Regions from separate parts of the Streptomyces sp. NBC_00012 genome, predicted to be linked through region 2. Evidence: riboswitches for the same ligand, from Rfam matches in the RefSeq annotation. Region 2 holds a riboswitch; each other region holds the start of a gene.
What was found. A riboswitch is a leader RNA that binds a small molecule or an ion and turns the genes downstream of it on or off. The one in region 2 is predicted to bind cobalamin.
Positions count from the first base shown of each region.

Region 1 (4,370 bases), 2.1 Mb from region 2:
ACCTCGGTGGACTCGCCCAGCTGGACATGGCGGGGGGTGAGGAGCTCACGTACGGGCTCGGCGACGACGAAGCCCCGCCCTCCACAGACGGAGAGTGCGGCCTGGCGATCGAGATTGCTCATGGCGCTCAACCTATTCCCGAGCGGGCCCGGGAGTACTGGTACCCACGCCGATAATTTAGTGGAATATTCAACCACCATGCCGCGTTTCGACAGTCACAGGCCGGCCGAGCAGCAGCACGGTCAGCGGTTGGACGGAGCGGGGCACGATCCCGGGACGGTCCGTGACAGAGGAGGTCAAGTGAGCGACACCTACTTCGAGTTCGGCACGGCTGCCGAGCGCTGGGACCGTGCGCAGATGTTCTTCGAGGCGAAGGAGTACATGACCGCCGCCCGGATCCTGGAGGGGTTGGTCGAGGAGGTCCCGGAGCAGGTGTCGACGCGTCTGCTGCTGGCCCGGACCTACTACCACTCGGCGCGGCTCGGCAAGGCCGAGGCGGAGCTGCGGGCGGTGCTGGAGCGCGACCCGGTGGAGCACTACGCGCGACTGATGCTCGGCCGCACCCTTGAGCGGCAGGGGCGGAGTGCCGAGGCGGCCGGTCATCTGCGGATGGCCGCGGCGTTCTCCGGTGACTTCGACTTCGGGCAGGACCGGACGAGCACCCAGGAGCCTTCCGGCACGTGATCCCGGGAGGGGCCCGCGAGGAGCCCGGTAGGGGTGCTCGGCGGTCGCGCCGGGCGAGGGGCGGGTGGGCGGCTGCCGCAGTGTGTACGGTGCCGCCCACCTGCCGGTACCGATGCCGCGGCGGCTTCCCGGCCGATTCTCGGGTGCTGTCCGCCCGCCCCACGTGATATTTCACTGCCTCATGACCGACCTAGAGACCCCTCGCCTCCTGCTCCGCCCGATGAATGCCTCCGACGCCCTGCGGGTGATCTCGGGCACGCCGGACGACGGGGCCCGCTGGGCGCCCGGCTACCCGTCCCCCGGCGAGATGGCCGCGGCCGAGCGCTTCCTCGACACCTGTGCGACGACCGGTGATCCCAGCCCCTTCGGTTCGTACGAGATACGGCGCCGCACCGACGGACTGGTGATCGGCGGGATGGGATTCCACGGTGCGCCGGACGAGAACCGGGAAGTCACCATCGGCTACGGCCTCGTCCCCTCGGCGCGGGGAATGGGTTATGCCTCCGAGGCCTTGCGGGCCCTGCTGCTGTTCGCCCGCGACCAGGGGGTGAGCTGTGTGCACGGTGACAGCGACCTGGAGAACACCGCGTCCCAGCACGTCATGGAAGCCGTCGGCATGCGCCTGGTGAAGCAGGACGAACGGCTGAAGTACTACCGGATCGACTGGAGCTCCCGGCCCGAGCGGTGAGGCGGGGCGGAATGCCGGAACCCCGCCGGGAGGTCCCGGCGGGGTTCCGGTCGTCGGCCCGCAAGTGTGGCGCGGTTCAGCCGGCCGCGGTGGCCGCCCGGTTCGCGCCACTGCTTCCGGTGGTGACGGCGCCGGTCCCGGGCACGAGCAGCCGGTCCGTCAGATAGCCGAAGAAGAGCCCGAAGGCCACCCAGAGGGTGGTCTGCACGGCGAGGGTGCTCAGGCGGAACTCCCACAGCAGGGCGGCCGGGAAGTCCTTGCCGACTTCGTTGTACGAGGGCAGGAACGCGTAGGCGAGTCCGATCACCAGGACGTACGCGGCCGATGCCGTGATCGTCGCGTTCCAGTTGCCCAGGCGGGGAGCCAGCCGTTTACCGAGGAGGACCGCGGCGACGGCCAGCAGTACGCTGAGGGCGACCATCAGGAAGAACAGCGCGGTACGCCGGCCGATGGTGTCGGGATTGCCCACGGCCGGCGGATTGGCCGGGTACTTCAGGAACGGGACGACGTACACCGTCAGCAGTGCCGCCCCCGCGATCAGGGCGGCCGTGGCCCGCGGGCCGAATCTGCCGATCCGGCCGAGGGCGTAACAGAAGACGAGGGCGGCGATGCCGCCGATCGCGACGCCGAAGACCAGCACACCGGTGGCGAGGCCGGCGGTGGACTGCATGGTGCGGCTGACCAGTTCCTCGCCGCCGTCGTGGTGATGGCTGTGCGATTCCTCCAGGGCGATGGCCGCGTCCACACGCGACTCACCGAGGAAATAGGCGACCAACAGAGCGAGCGCACCTGCGGCGAGGCCGGCCAGCATGCCGCGGACGAGCAGGGCTCTGACAGATATGGAGTTCATGAGGTTTCCCCAGGGTCGGACGGTGCGTCAGTGGCAGGGGAAACCGAGGAGGTGGCGGCCGTCGTGGACCCACTCGTGGACACCTTCGCCGGAGATGACCGCGGTGGCGCCCTGTTCGGCGCCGACGAAGTACAGCAGTACGAGCATGAGGATGCCGAAGAAGACCGCCCAAGGGGCAATGGCCTTCAGGGAGATGGGGGTGATCGCCGGTACGGCGGTGGCGGGGGCAGCAGTCTGTGCCATGGCAGAACCTCCTGAGGGAACACGCGTCCCGATCGTGGTGCCTGAGACGTAGGTGCTGGGTCTGACTTCCCGCGCGAGGACGGGTTCACAGTGGCGCGACCGTGCCGGATTCTCACCGGACTTCCGTCGCACCTACGTCATGCTCGTCGTGACGATACTCCTTGGGAGCGGCCCCCTGCCATGGTGCCGACGGCGGCTGGACCGCACTGATGCCGAGGCGGGCACGCCCAAGGGGCCAGAGTTCAGGGAGTTGACCGGGTCATGCCTGTACAGGTGATGTTGATCTCGCCGGCGCTCAACGCCGCGCTGCGTGAGGCCCGTTTCGACGGTGACGCGCCGCTGGACGCCGCCGGGATCCGCCGGGCCGGGGCCGTCGCGGACGCGTTGCCGGCCGCCGACCGGTATCTGCGCGGGCCGTCCGAGCGATGTGCCGGGACCGCCGATGCGCTGGGGCTGACCGCTGGGCCCGAACCGGCCGTCCGGGGCTGGGACATGGGCCGGTGGAGCGGCCGGCGGCTGGCAGAAGTGAGCACGGCCGAGCCGGCGGCGGTATCGGCCTGGCTGACCGATCCTTCGGCGGCTCCGCACGGCGGCGAGTCCCTGCTGGCGTTCTGTTCCCGAGCCGGTCGCTGGCTGGAGGCCGTGGAATCCGCCCGGGGCGGCGAGGGCCACCGCGTGCTGGGCGTCGTCGAGCCCGCGGTGGTGCGAGCGGTGGTCGTCGGGGCACTCGCCCTGCCGGTGGAGGCGTTCTGGCGGCTGGATGTCGCCCCGCTGACACTGACCGCGCTCAGCGGCCGTTCCGGCCGGTGGAACCTGCGGTGCGGACAGCCGTTGCCCGCCACACCCGACCCCGCCGCCTGATCCGGTCCGATCCTGTCGGCCGGGCAGGCAGGCACGCAGCACGGGAGAGACCCCATCGGGGGACGTGCCAGGCGTGTGGCGTGCGGTGCAACTGAACTCTGCCTCCGTCGGTGGTCATGACCGGCGAGGTGAACGGTCCGCGATCCGGATTCCGCCTTTCGGCAGAGCCCAGCGCATGCCGCGCCGCAGCCGCACCGCCGTCCCGGCCGGCGCCACCCCGGCGCAGGCCGCCGCCGTAGCCTCGGCGAGGTGCCGGGCCGGGCCAACGACGACTGGGTGCAAGAAGTGTGGTCTGTACCAAGGTATTGACACGACCTTGGTTCACTTCTTAAATCGCATACAGAGCCAAAACCTCTCCCTGCTCCCCCACAACGAGCTTTTGTCATACCCATGACAATCGCTCGATCACCCCACTCCGCACGGGAAGGAACCCCCATGGCCTCCCCTCGCCGCTTACTGGTGGCCGCGCTCTCCGCGCTCGCTCTCGTCTCCGTCTCGTCCGGTCTCGCGGCCGGAACGCCCACACCCGGACCCCACGCCACGGCAGCGACGTTCACCGACGACTTCGACGGCCCGGCGGGCTCCGCCGTGGACGGAGCCAGGTGGCAGATCGAGACCGGCGACAACGTCAACAACCACGAACGGCAGTACTACACGGCCGGCAACAGCAACGCGGCGCTCGACGGCCAGGGTCATCTGGTCATCACCGCACGCCGCGAGAATCCCAACAACTACCAGTGCTGGTACGGCACGTGTGAGTACACCTCGGCACGCCTGAACACCTCCGGCAAGTTCACCCAGACGTACGGGCACGTCGAGGCGAGGATGAAGGTCCCGCGCGGTCAGGGCATGTGGCCGGCCTTCTGGATGCTTGGCGACGACATCGGACAGGTCGGCTGGCCGAATTCGGGTGAGATCGATGTCATGGAGAACGTCGGCTTCGAACCGTCCACGGTCCACGGCACGTTGCACGGGCCGGGCTACTCCGGCTCCGGCGGCATCGGCGCCGCGTACACCCTGCCCGGCGGTCAGGCGTTCGCCGAC
Region 1 is NZ_CP108309.1:979,413-983,782, forward strand. It holds gene OHA19_RS04705 (pirin family protein) at 1-122, opposite strand, end outside; gene OHA19_RS04710 (tetratricopeptide repeat protein) at 301-684, shown strand; gene OHA19_RS04715 (GNAT family N-acetyltransferase) at 866-1,372, shown strand; gene OHA19_RS04720 (CbtA family protein) at 1,449-2,222, opposite strand; gene OHA19_RS04725 (CbtB-domain containing protein) at 2,250-2,465, opposite strand; adenosylcobalamin (AdoCbl) riboswitch at 2,469-2,617, opposite strand; gene OHA19_RS04730 (histidine phosphatase family protein) at 2,727-3,326, shown strand; gene OHA19_RS04735 (family 16 glycosylhydrolase) at 3,762-4,370, shown strand, end outside.
Region 1: another riboswitch for cobalamin. It lies ahead of OHA19_RS04725 (CbtB-domain containing protein); the one in region 2 lies ahead of OHA19_RS13845 (ribonucleoside-diphosphate reductase subunit alpha).

Region 2 (4,370 bases):
GCTGGAAGAAGACGTCCTGGAGACCCATGGCGCCCAGGCCCACCGGGCGCCACTTGGCGTTGGAGCGGCCGGCCTGCTCGGTCGGGTAGAAGTTGATGTCGACGACCCGGTCGAGGAAGGTCACGGCGGTGCGGACGGTGGCGTCCAGCCGCTCCCAGTCGATGTCGCCGTCGGCGACGAACGCGCCGAGGTTGACCGAGCCCAGGTTGCAGACCGCCGTCTCGCCGTCGTCGGTGACTTCGAGGATCTCGGTGCACAGGTTCGACGAGTGGACGACGCTGCCCGGCTCGGCGGTCTGGTTCGCGGTCCGGTTGGAGGCGTCCTTGAACGTCATCCAGCCCTGGCCGGTCTGCGCGAGGGTGCGCATCATCCGGCCGTACAGCTCGCGGGCCGGCATCGACTTGCGGGCCAGGCCCTTCGCCTCGGCGGCGCGGTACGCGGCGTCGAACTCGTCGCCCCACAGGTCGACCAGACCGGGCACGTCGGCGGGGGAGAACAGCGACCAGTCGCCGTCCGCGTCGACCCGGCGCATGAACTCGTCCGGGATCCAGTGCGCCAGGTTGAGGTTGTGCGTACGCCGCTGGTCCTCACCGGTGTTGTCGCGCAGCTCCAGGAACTCCTCGATGTCCGCGTGCCAGGTCTCCAGGTAGACGGCGGCGGCGCCCTTGCGGCGGCCCCCCTGGTTGACCGCGGCGACGGAGGCGTCGAGCGTCTTCAGGAACGGCACGATGCCGTTGGAGTGCCCGTTGGTGCCCCGGATCAGCGAACCGCGCGAGCGGATGCGGGAGTACGACAGACCGATGCCGCCCGCGTGCTTCGAGAGCCGGGCCACCTGGTGGTAGCGGTCGTAGATCGAGTCGAGCTCGTCCAGCGGGGAGTCCAGCAGATAGCAGGAGGACATCTGCGGGTGCCGGGTGCCGGAGTTGAAGAGCGTGGGGGAGGAGGGCAGGTAGTCGAGCCGGCTCATCAGCCCGTACAGCGCGGCCACTTCGTCCACCGCGCGCTGCGACTCGTCCTCGGCCAGCCCGGCCGCGACCCGCAGCATGAAGTGCTGGGGCGTCTCGATGACCTGGCGGGTGTGCGGGTGGCGCAGCAGGTAGCGGCTGTGCAGGGTCCGCAGCCCGAAGTAGCCGAAGCGGTCGTCCGCGCCGTCGGCGAGCGAGCGCTCCACCAGCGCGTCGAGGGCGGCCGCGTGGGTGGCGACGAACCCGGCGGTGCGGTCCGCGATCAGGCCCTCGCGGTGCCCGACGGCGACCGAGGCGGAGAAGGAGACCGCGCCCTGGCCGGCCGCCTCGTCCGCGATGGCGAGGGTCAGCAGCCGGGCGGCGAGCCGGGAGTAGGCGGGGTCCTCGGAGATCAGGCCCGCGGCGGCCTCGGTGGCCAGCGACCGCAGCTCCGCCTCGTCCGCCCGGGCGCTGCGGCCGCGCAGCGCGGCGGCGGCGACCCGGCCGGGGTCGGTGTCGGGCAGATCGGCGGTGAGGTCGGTCAGGGTCCGCAGCAGTGCGGTTCCCGGTCCGTCCTGTGCGGCTGCCTCGTACTCGGCTGCTGCGGACGCGGCGACTGAAGCCGGATCGGCTGGCGCGATGGTCACGTGGTGCTCTCCCTCGCTCGGCTCGGGGCCGGCGGGGAACGGGGCAGCCCTGCGGACGCGCACACCCGGGGCAGGGCAGCGCTCCGCACGGCGTCCACCGGCCCAACCGCGAGGCCCGGACGTCTGGGCATCCGGTTCGGTCGAGCCGGATGCGCTGCCGGCAGGTCATCGGACTGACTCGGGGGTGCACAAAAGCGCACTGAATACACCGTTGCGGGACAGTTCCGGATTCGCACCGGATTCCCCTGCGGCGACAGCGAGGACGAGCATACATGTGGGGGCTGCCCGATGAGGCAGCCCCCACATGTAGTGTCGGGCGGCAATCGCAGCGGCCGCAGGACGCCTTCTGCGGCCCTTTCGGGGAGACGGCGGACGGCCCGTCGCGCCCCTTCGGGAAAGGGGCTCGACGGGCCGTCGGCAGGCCGTGCGGCGCGGTCGTCAGTGGCCGCCCGGAGCTCCCGCCGTGGCCGGCGGGAGCTCGGTGGCGACGCCCGGGTCGCCCGCGTCGGCGGTGTAGTCGGCCGGGGAGGTCTCGTCGATGCCGGCGGGTGCCTTCATGGCGTTGAGGACGAAGGTGAGTACCACCGTCACCACCACGTTCAGCACGAACGCGGTGAGGCCGATGTAGCCGATCTCGCCGATCCCCGGGATCTCCTTGGACGAGCCGCCGAAGTGCGCCTGGGTCGGGCTGGCGACCCCGTACGCGGCCACCGTCCCGTACACCATGCCGACCGCCCAGCCGGCGAGCAGTGCCCAGCGGTGGAACCAGCGGGTGAACAGGCCGCCGACCAGGGCGGGCATCGTCTGGAGGATCCAGATGCCGCCCAGCAACTGGAAGTTGATCGCGACCGTCTTGTCCATGGTGAGGACGAAGGCCAGCGCACCGACCTTGACCAGCAGCGACACCAGCTTGGAGACCTTGGTCTCCTGCTCCGGGGTCGCGTCCGGCTTCAGGAAGTCCTTGTAGATGTTGCGGGTGAACAGGTTCGCCGCGGCGATCGACATGATCGCGGCGGGCACCAGCGCGCCGATGCCGATGGCGGCGAACGCCACTCCCGCGAACCAGTCCGGGAACATGTTCTCGAACAGCTGCGGGATGGCCAGCTGGCCGTTGTCCACCTTGATCCCGGCGGCGATGGCCATGAAGCCGAGCAGCGCCAGCAGACCCAGCATCAGCGAGTACAGCGGCAGGATCGTGGTGTTGCGCCGGATCACGTTGCGGCTGCGGCTGGAGAGCGTCGCCGTGATCGAGTGCGGATACATGAAGAGCGCCAGCGCCGAGCCCAGCGCCAGGGTGGCGTAACCCCATTGCCCCGCCTCGCCCGGTGCGAGCGCGCCGCGCGGTTTCCCGGTGGCCGGGTTGGTCTGCGAGAACGCCTCGCCCGCCTTGGCGAAGATGTCGTCGAAGCCCCCGAGCTTGATCGGGATGTAGATGATCGCCACCGCGATGACCAGGTAGATCAGCCCGTCCTTGACGAACGCGATCAGCGCGGGCGCGCGCAGCCCGGACGAGTAGGTGTACGCGGCGAGCACCGCGAACGCGATCAGCAGCGGCAGATCCTTGATGAACCAGTGGGTGTTCTCGCCGCCGCCGACGCCCATCACGTCCAGCACCGCCTGGATGCCGACCAGTTGGAGCGCGATGTACGGCATCGTGGCGAGGATGCCGGTGACGGCGACCGCCAGCGAGAGGCTCTTCGAGCCGAACCGCCCCCGGACGAAGTCCGAGGTGGTGACGTAGCCGTGCTTGTGCGAGACCGACCACAGCCGCGGCAGGAAGGTGAAGATCAGCGGGTACACGAGGATCGTGTACGGCACGGCGAAGAAGCCCGCCGCGCCCGCCGCGTAGATCGCCGCGGGAACGGCGACGAAGGTGTACGCGGTGTACAGGTCGCCGCCGAGCAGGAACCAGGTGACCCAGGTGCCGAAGGACCGCCCGCCCAGGCCCCATTCGTCGAGGCTGGCCTCGTTCTCGGCCTTGCGCCAGCGCGCCGCCAGGAAGCCCATGACCGTGACGGCCACGAAGAAGAAGATGAAGACGCCGAGCGCGACGCCGTTCACACCGTCCTTCATGCCGACGCACCCCCCTTGCGGGCGCGCTGGTCACGCTGCCACAGCTTGTACGCGGTCATCGTGAGCGCGGTGGAGATCAGCACCCAGAGCATCTGGTACCAGTAGAAGAACGGAATGCCGATGAAGGTGGGGTCCACCTTCGCGTACGAACTCACCCAGAGCATCGCCACGAACGGCGCGACGAGGCAGAGAGCGATGACCACCCGCACCGGTGTGACGGTCGGCGGTTTTCCTTCTGGGCCTGCTGGCATGCGGCGACTCCGTCCCCTCGCTGAGCACCTTGTGATGCGCAGGAAATCTAGGGGAGGCTTCCGGTCACCGTCACCCCCTGTCCGCATTGCGGTCCGGCAACGGTCGCCTCAGTGGGTATCCGTGCTCGAAATCCGGCCAAACATACGGAGGTTGGTCCGTACTAGGGCGCGCGAAAGGCCCCCGCGGAGTGTTGCGTTCCATGGGGGCCGTGACCGGTCGTGCGGGCTCGGGCCGGCCTGCGGCTGCCGGCCGGTCTCAGTCCGTGGGCCGCTTCAGGCGTGCCACGAACTTGTACCGGTCGCCGCGGTAGACCGAGCGCACCCACTCCACGGGTTCACCCCGGCCGTCGAGCGAGTGCCGGGAGAGCATCAGCATCGGCAGGCCGACGTCCGTACCGAGCAGCCCGGCCTCGCGCGGGGTGGCCAGCGAGGTCTCGATGGTCTCCTCGGCCTCG
Region 2 is NZ_CP108309.1:3,043,828-3,048,197, reverse strand. It holds gene OHA19_RS13845 (ribonucleoside-diphosphate reductase subunit alpha) at 1-1,591, opposite strand, end outside; cobalamin riboswitch at 1,733-1,874, opposite strand; gene mctP (monocarboxylate uptake permease MctP) at 2,030-3,664, opposite strand; gene OHA19_RS13835 (DUF3311 domain-containing protein) at 3,661-3,915, opposite strand; gene OHA19_RS13830 (GntR family transcriptional regulator) at 4,172-4,370, opposite strand, start outside.

Region 3 (4,370 bases), 3.7 Mb from region 2:
CACGACCAGGTCGGCGTCGGACAGCTCCTCGGCGCGGTCCACGAACCTGACGACGACGCCGGGCTCGGCGGCCAGCGCGTCCACATCGGTGAAGTTCGACATCAGCGGCACCGCGCACACCGCGACGCGCAGCACGTCCTCGCCGTGGGGCGGCGCGACGACCGACTCGCGCACCGCCCCGCGCAGCGAGACCCGCAGCCCGTCCTCCTCGTCGATGCCGAGGCCGTGGGCGAAGGGCAGCACTCCGTACGTCGGCCGGCCGGTGAGGTCCCGCAGCATCTCCAGGCCCGGCTCCAGCAGCGACACGTCGCCGCGGAACTTGTTGACGAGATAACCGGCGATCAGCGACTGGTCCTCCTCGGCGAGCAGCGCCGTCGTACCGAAGAACGAGGCGAAGACGCCACCGCGGTCGATGTCGCCGACGACCACCACCGGGAAGCGCGCCGCCCGCGCGATGCCCATGTTCACGATGTCCGTGCGCCGCAGATTGATCTCGGCCGGGCTGCCCGCCCCCTCGCAGATCACCGCGTCGTAGGTGCTCCGGAGCTGCTCCAGGCAGTCCACGACCGTGGAGAACAGCGATTCCTGCCTGCCTCCGTGGTAGCCGCGCGCGCTCATCTCGCCGACCGGCTTCCCCATCAGGACGACCTGGCTGGAGCGGTCGCTGCCGGGCTTGAGCAGGACCGGATTCATCAGTGCCGTCGGCTCGACGCGGGCGGCCTGGGCCTGCATGGCCTGGGCGCGCCCGATCTCGGCGCCCGCGCGGGTGACGAACGAGTTGAGCGACATGTTCTGCGCCTTGAAGGGCGCCACCTTCACGCCCCGGCGCACGAGCCAGCGGCAGATCCCCGCCGTGACGACGCTCTTGCCCGCGTCGGAGGTCGTTCCGGCGACCAGCAGCCCGCCGCTCATGCGTTGCTCCGTCCTGTGATGCGAGGTCCTGCGGGGCGACGTCCCGTCACGTCGGTTCCGGTGCCCCGGCGCCCCGCGATCCGCCGCGCTGCGAGGGCCGCACCGAGCCGCCCCGCCACGCAGACGCCCAGCGCCAGCGCACTCACCCGGCGCGACAGCCGCACCGCGCGCTCGATGTCCGCGCTCTCCACGGCCCGGCCCGTCTCCCCGTTGAGCACCGGGCGGTGTTCGACCCGGCCGCCGTACGCGAGGGTTCCGCCGAGCCGTACGCCGAGCGCACCCGCGAACGAGGCCTCCACCGGGCCCGCGTTGGGGCTCGGGTGCTTGGCGGCATCGGCCCGCCAGGCGCGGACCGCTCCACGTGGCCGCCCCCCGGCGGCCACGGCGAGCAGGGCCGTGAGCCGGGCGCCCGGCCAGCCCGCGAGGTCGTCGAGGCGGGCCGAGGCCCAGCCGTAGCGCAGATGCCGGGGCGAGCGGTGCCCGACCATGGCGTCGAGGGTGTTGGCGGCCCGGAAACCGGCCAGCCCGGGGACCCCGGCCAGCGCACCCCACACCAGGGCGCCGACCACGGCGTCCGAGGTGTTCTCCGCCACGGACTCCACCACGGCGCGGGCGATCTGCGGTCCGTCCAGGGAGTGCGGGTCGCGCCCGCACAGGTGTGGCAGCCGCTCACGGGCCAGCTCGATGTCACCGGCGGCCAGGGCACCGCCGATGGCCCGTGCCTCGCGCCCCAGGGACGTACCGCCGACGACGGACCAGGTGGCGGCAGCGGTCAGCGCCACGGAGGCGGCGGGGCTGCGGTGCACGGCACGGGTGAGCAGCGCGGCACCGCCCGCGGCGCCTCCGGCGCAGACGAGGGTGTGCAGCGCGCCCCAGCCGCGGTGATCGCGCCACAGACGGCGCTCGACGCCCGCCGCGGCCCGCCCGAAGGCGGCGACCGGATGTCCCCTGCGGGGGTCACCGAGCAGCAGATCGCCGATCAGACCGGCCGTGGCGCCGTACGCGAAGATGCGGTCGGCTCGCACGGATCAGCCGGCCGTCGCGCCTCGGCGGACCTTTGTGCAGGAGGCTCTCGTCGAGAGCGCCGGAAAAGCGGACGCAGGGCAGCCGGGCATGGCGATATGTCCTCACTCAGGGTCCGCGCCCTGGTTCGACGTGACCGGCGACGAGAGTCTCCTGGCTCCCGGATCCGCGGTTTCCCCGGCCTTCCAGCCCGCTCGCGCGAGCCGTGACTTCCGGTGTGGGGGACCGCTCCCCGGTGACAGTGGCGGGACCGCGCCGGATTCGCACCGGCTTCCTCTGCTGTCGCCGTAATTGGCTCCGGCAGTCCACCACGCTCTGCGAACGCCCGTCAACCTGCCGTTGACCTGCGGCGGCGCAGTGTGCTGAGACCCACATCGGGCCGGACACCTGTGGTGTCCGGCCCGACGGGGGAGCGTGCGCGGGAGTGGCTCAGGCGACGATCAGATAGATCCCGTACGCGACGGCCGCCGCGCACAGCCCGAAGCAGACGTACGCGCCGGCGCGGGCCAGCAGCAGCGAGCCGCCGGAGCCGCCCTGCGCCGCCGGTTCCGGCTGCTTGGAGAGGCCGACGATGCCCAGGGTGAAGAGGCCCACCAGCGCGACGGTGACGACGAGGGAGACGCCGAATACGGAGCCGAGGGCTGCCCAGTCGATGTTCATGCTGAATCCTTAGACGGCCGGTTCAGACGGTGGCGGGTCGCGCCGGGTCCTGGGTGGTTCCGGCCGGGGCCGGAATGGTGGTCATGAGGTTCTGGGACGGCGCCGCGGCCACGGTGGGCGGCGGGCTGACGGCGGCGATGGCCGTGGTGACGACGCCCGCGGGCTCGGCGTCGCCTTCCGACGGGGCGACGTCGCCGTGGCCGACCGGCTTGCGGCGGGACACCAGCCAGATGGCACCGGAGCCCACGACCAGCAGCGCCGCGACGACGACGACACCCCAGGTGCCCTGCTTGGTCAGGAGCTCCGCGCCCGCGCCGACCAGACCGGCGGCCGGCAGGGTCAGACCCCAGGCGACGAACATCCGGGTGGCGGTGGACCAGCGGACCACACCGCCCTGCCGGCCGAGGCCCGCGCCCATCACGGCGCCGGAGCAGGACTGGGTGGTGGAGAGCGAGAAGCCGAGGTGCGAGGAGGCCAGGATGACCGTGGCGGCGCTGGTCTGGGCGGCGAAGCCCTGCGGCGGCCTGAGGTCGGTGAGGCCGCTGCCCATGGTGCGGATGATGCGCCAGCCGCCCAGGTAGGTGCCGAGCGCGATGGCCGTACCGGCGCAGACGATGACCCAGACCGGCGGGTTGGCGCCCGGGTGCAGGACGCCGCCGGTGACCAGGGCCAGGGTGATGATGCCCATGGTCTTCTGCGCGTCGTTGGTGCCGTGGGCGAGCGAGACCAGTCCGGCCGAGGCGATCTGGCCGGCCCGGTAGCCCTTGGCGGTGGCCTTCTCCTGGGCGTCGTTGCGGACCTTGCCGCCGATCCGGTACGTCAGCCTGGTGGCCAGCAGCGCGGCCAGACCGGCGACGATCGGGGCGGCGAGGGCGGGGAGCAGCACCTTGGTGACGACGGTGCCGCCGTTGACGGACGACCAGCCCGCCGACATCACTGCCGCGCCGATCAGACCGCCGAACAGGGCGTGCGAGGAGCTGGACGGCAGTCCGACCAGCCAGGTCAGCAGATTCCACAGAATGGCGCCGACGAGTGCCGCGAAGATGACTTCTGTTCGCAGCCCGTCCTCGTTGATGATCCCGCCGGAGATCGTCTTGGCGACCTCCACCGACAGGAAAGCGCCGACGAGATTGAGAACGGCGGACATGGCCACCGCTGTCTTCGGTCTGAGTGCACCGGTCGAGATGGTGGTCGCCATCGCGTTCGCGGTGTCGTGGAAACCGTTCGTGAAATCGAACACTAGAGCTGTCACGATCACAATCGCGAGTAGCAGCGTGATGTGTTCCATTTACCCAGGCAATCGTTCGACGTCATTGGCATGTGGACCGTAGGCAACCTGGGTGAACGGAAGATGAACTGGGCAGGGCGTTGTGGTGTTCCAAACCGGAGCCGAAGCATTCCGCTTACGCCCCGCGTAGGTGTGGCCCGGCTTTTCCGCGGGGCGCGGCTGTGGTCGATCGCATACCCGTTCGCTTCCGCGGCTGACAGGATCGGCGCATGAGCGATCAGCAGCAGGACGCGATCGGACGGGCCTGGGACGGTGTCGTCGCCACCGCCCGGCGTACGGCGGCCGAGGGCCTCGTCGTCGGGACCTCGGGAAACGTCTCGGCACGGGTCGGCGACACCATCCTGGTCACGCCGAGCGGAGTGCCGTACGACCGGCTGGGCCCGAAGGACGCCGTCGGTGTCGATCCGGAGGGCAACCGGGTACTCGGCGAACTCGCCCCGACCAGCGAACTCCCGCTTCACCTCGCGGTCTACCGGAACACCGACGC
Region 3 is NZ_CP108309.1:6,699,552-6,703,921, forward strand. It holds gene OHA19_RS30670 (cobyric acid synthase) at 1-912, opposite strand, end outside; gene OHA19_RS30675 (cobalamin biosynthesis protein) at 909-1,937, opposite strand; cobalamin riboswitch at 2,082-2,213, opposite strand; gene OHA19_RS30680 (hypothetical protein) at 2,365-2,595, opposite strand; gene OHA19_RS30685 (anion permease) at 2,618-3,883, opposite strand; gene OHA19_RS30690 (class II aldolase/adducin family protein) at 4,093-4,370, shown strand, end outside.
Region 3: another riboswitch for cobalamin. It lies ahead of OHA19_RS30675 (cobalamin biosynthesis protein); the one in region 2 lies ahead of OHA19_RS13845 (ribonucleoside-diphosphate reductase subunit alpha).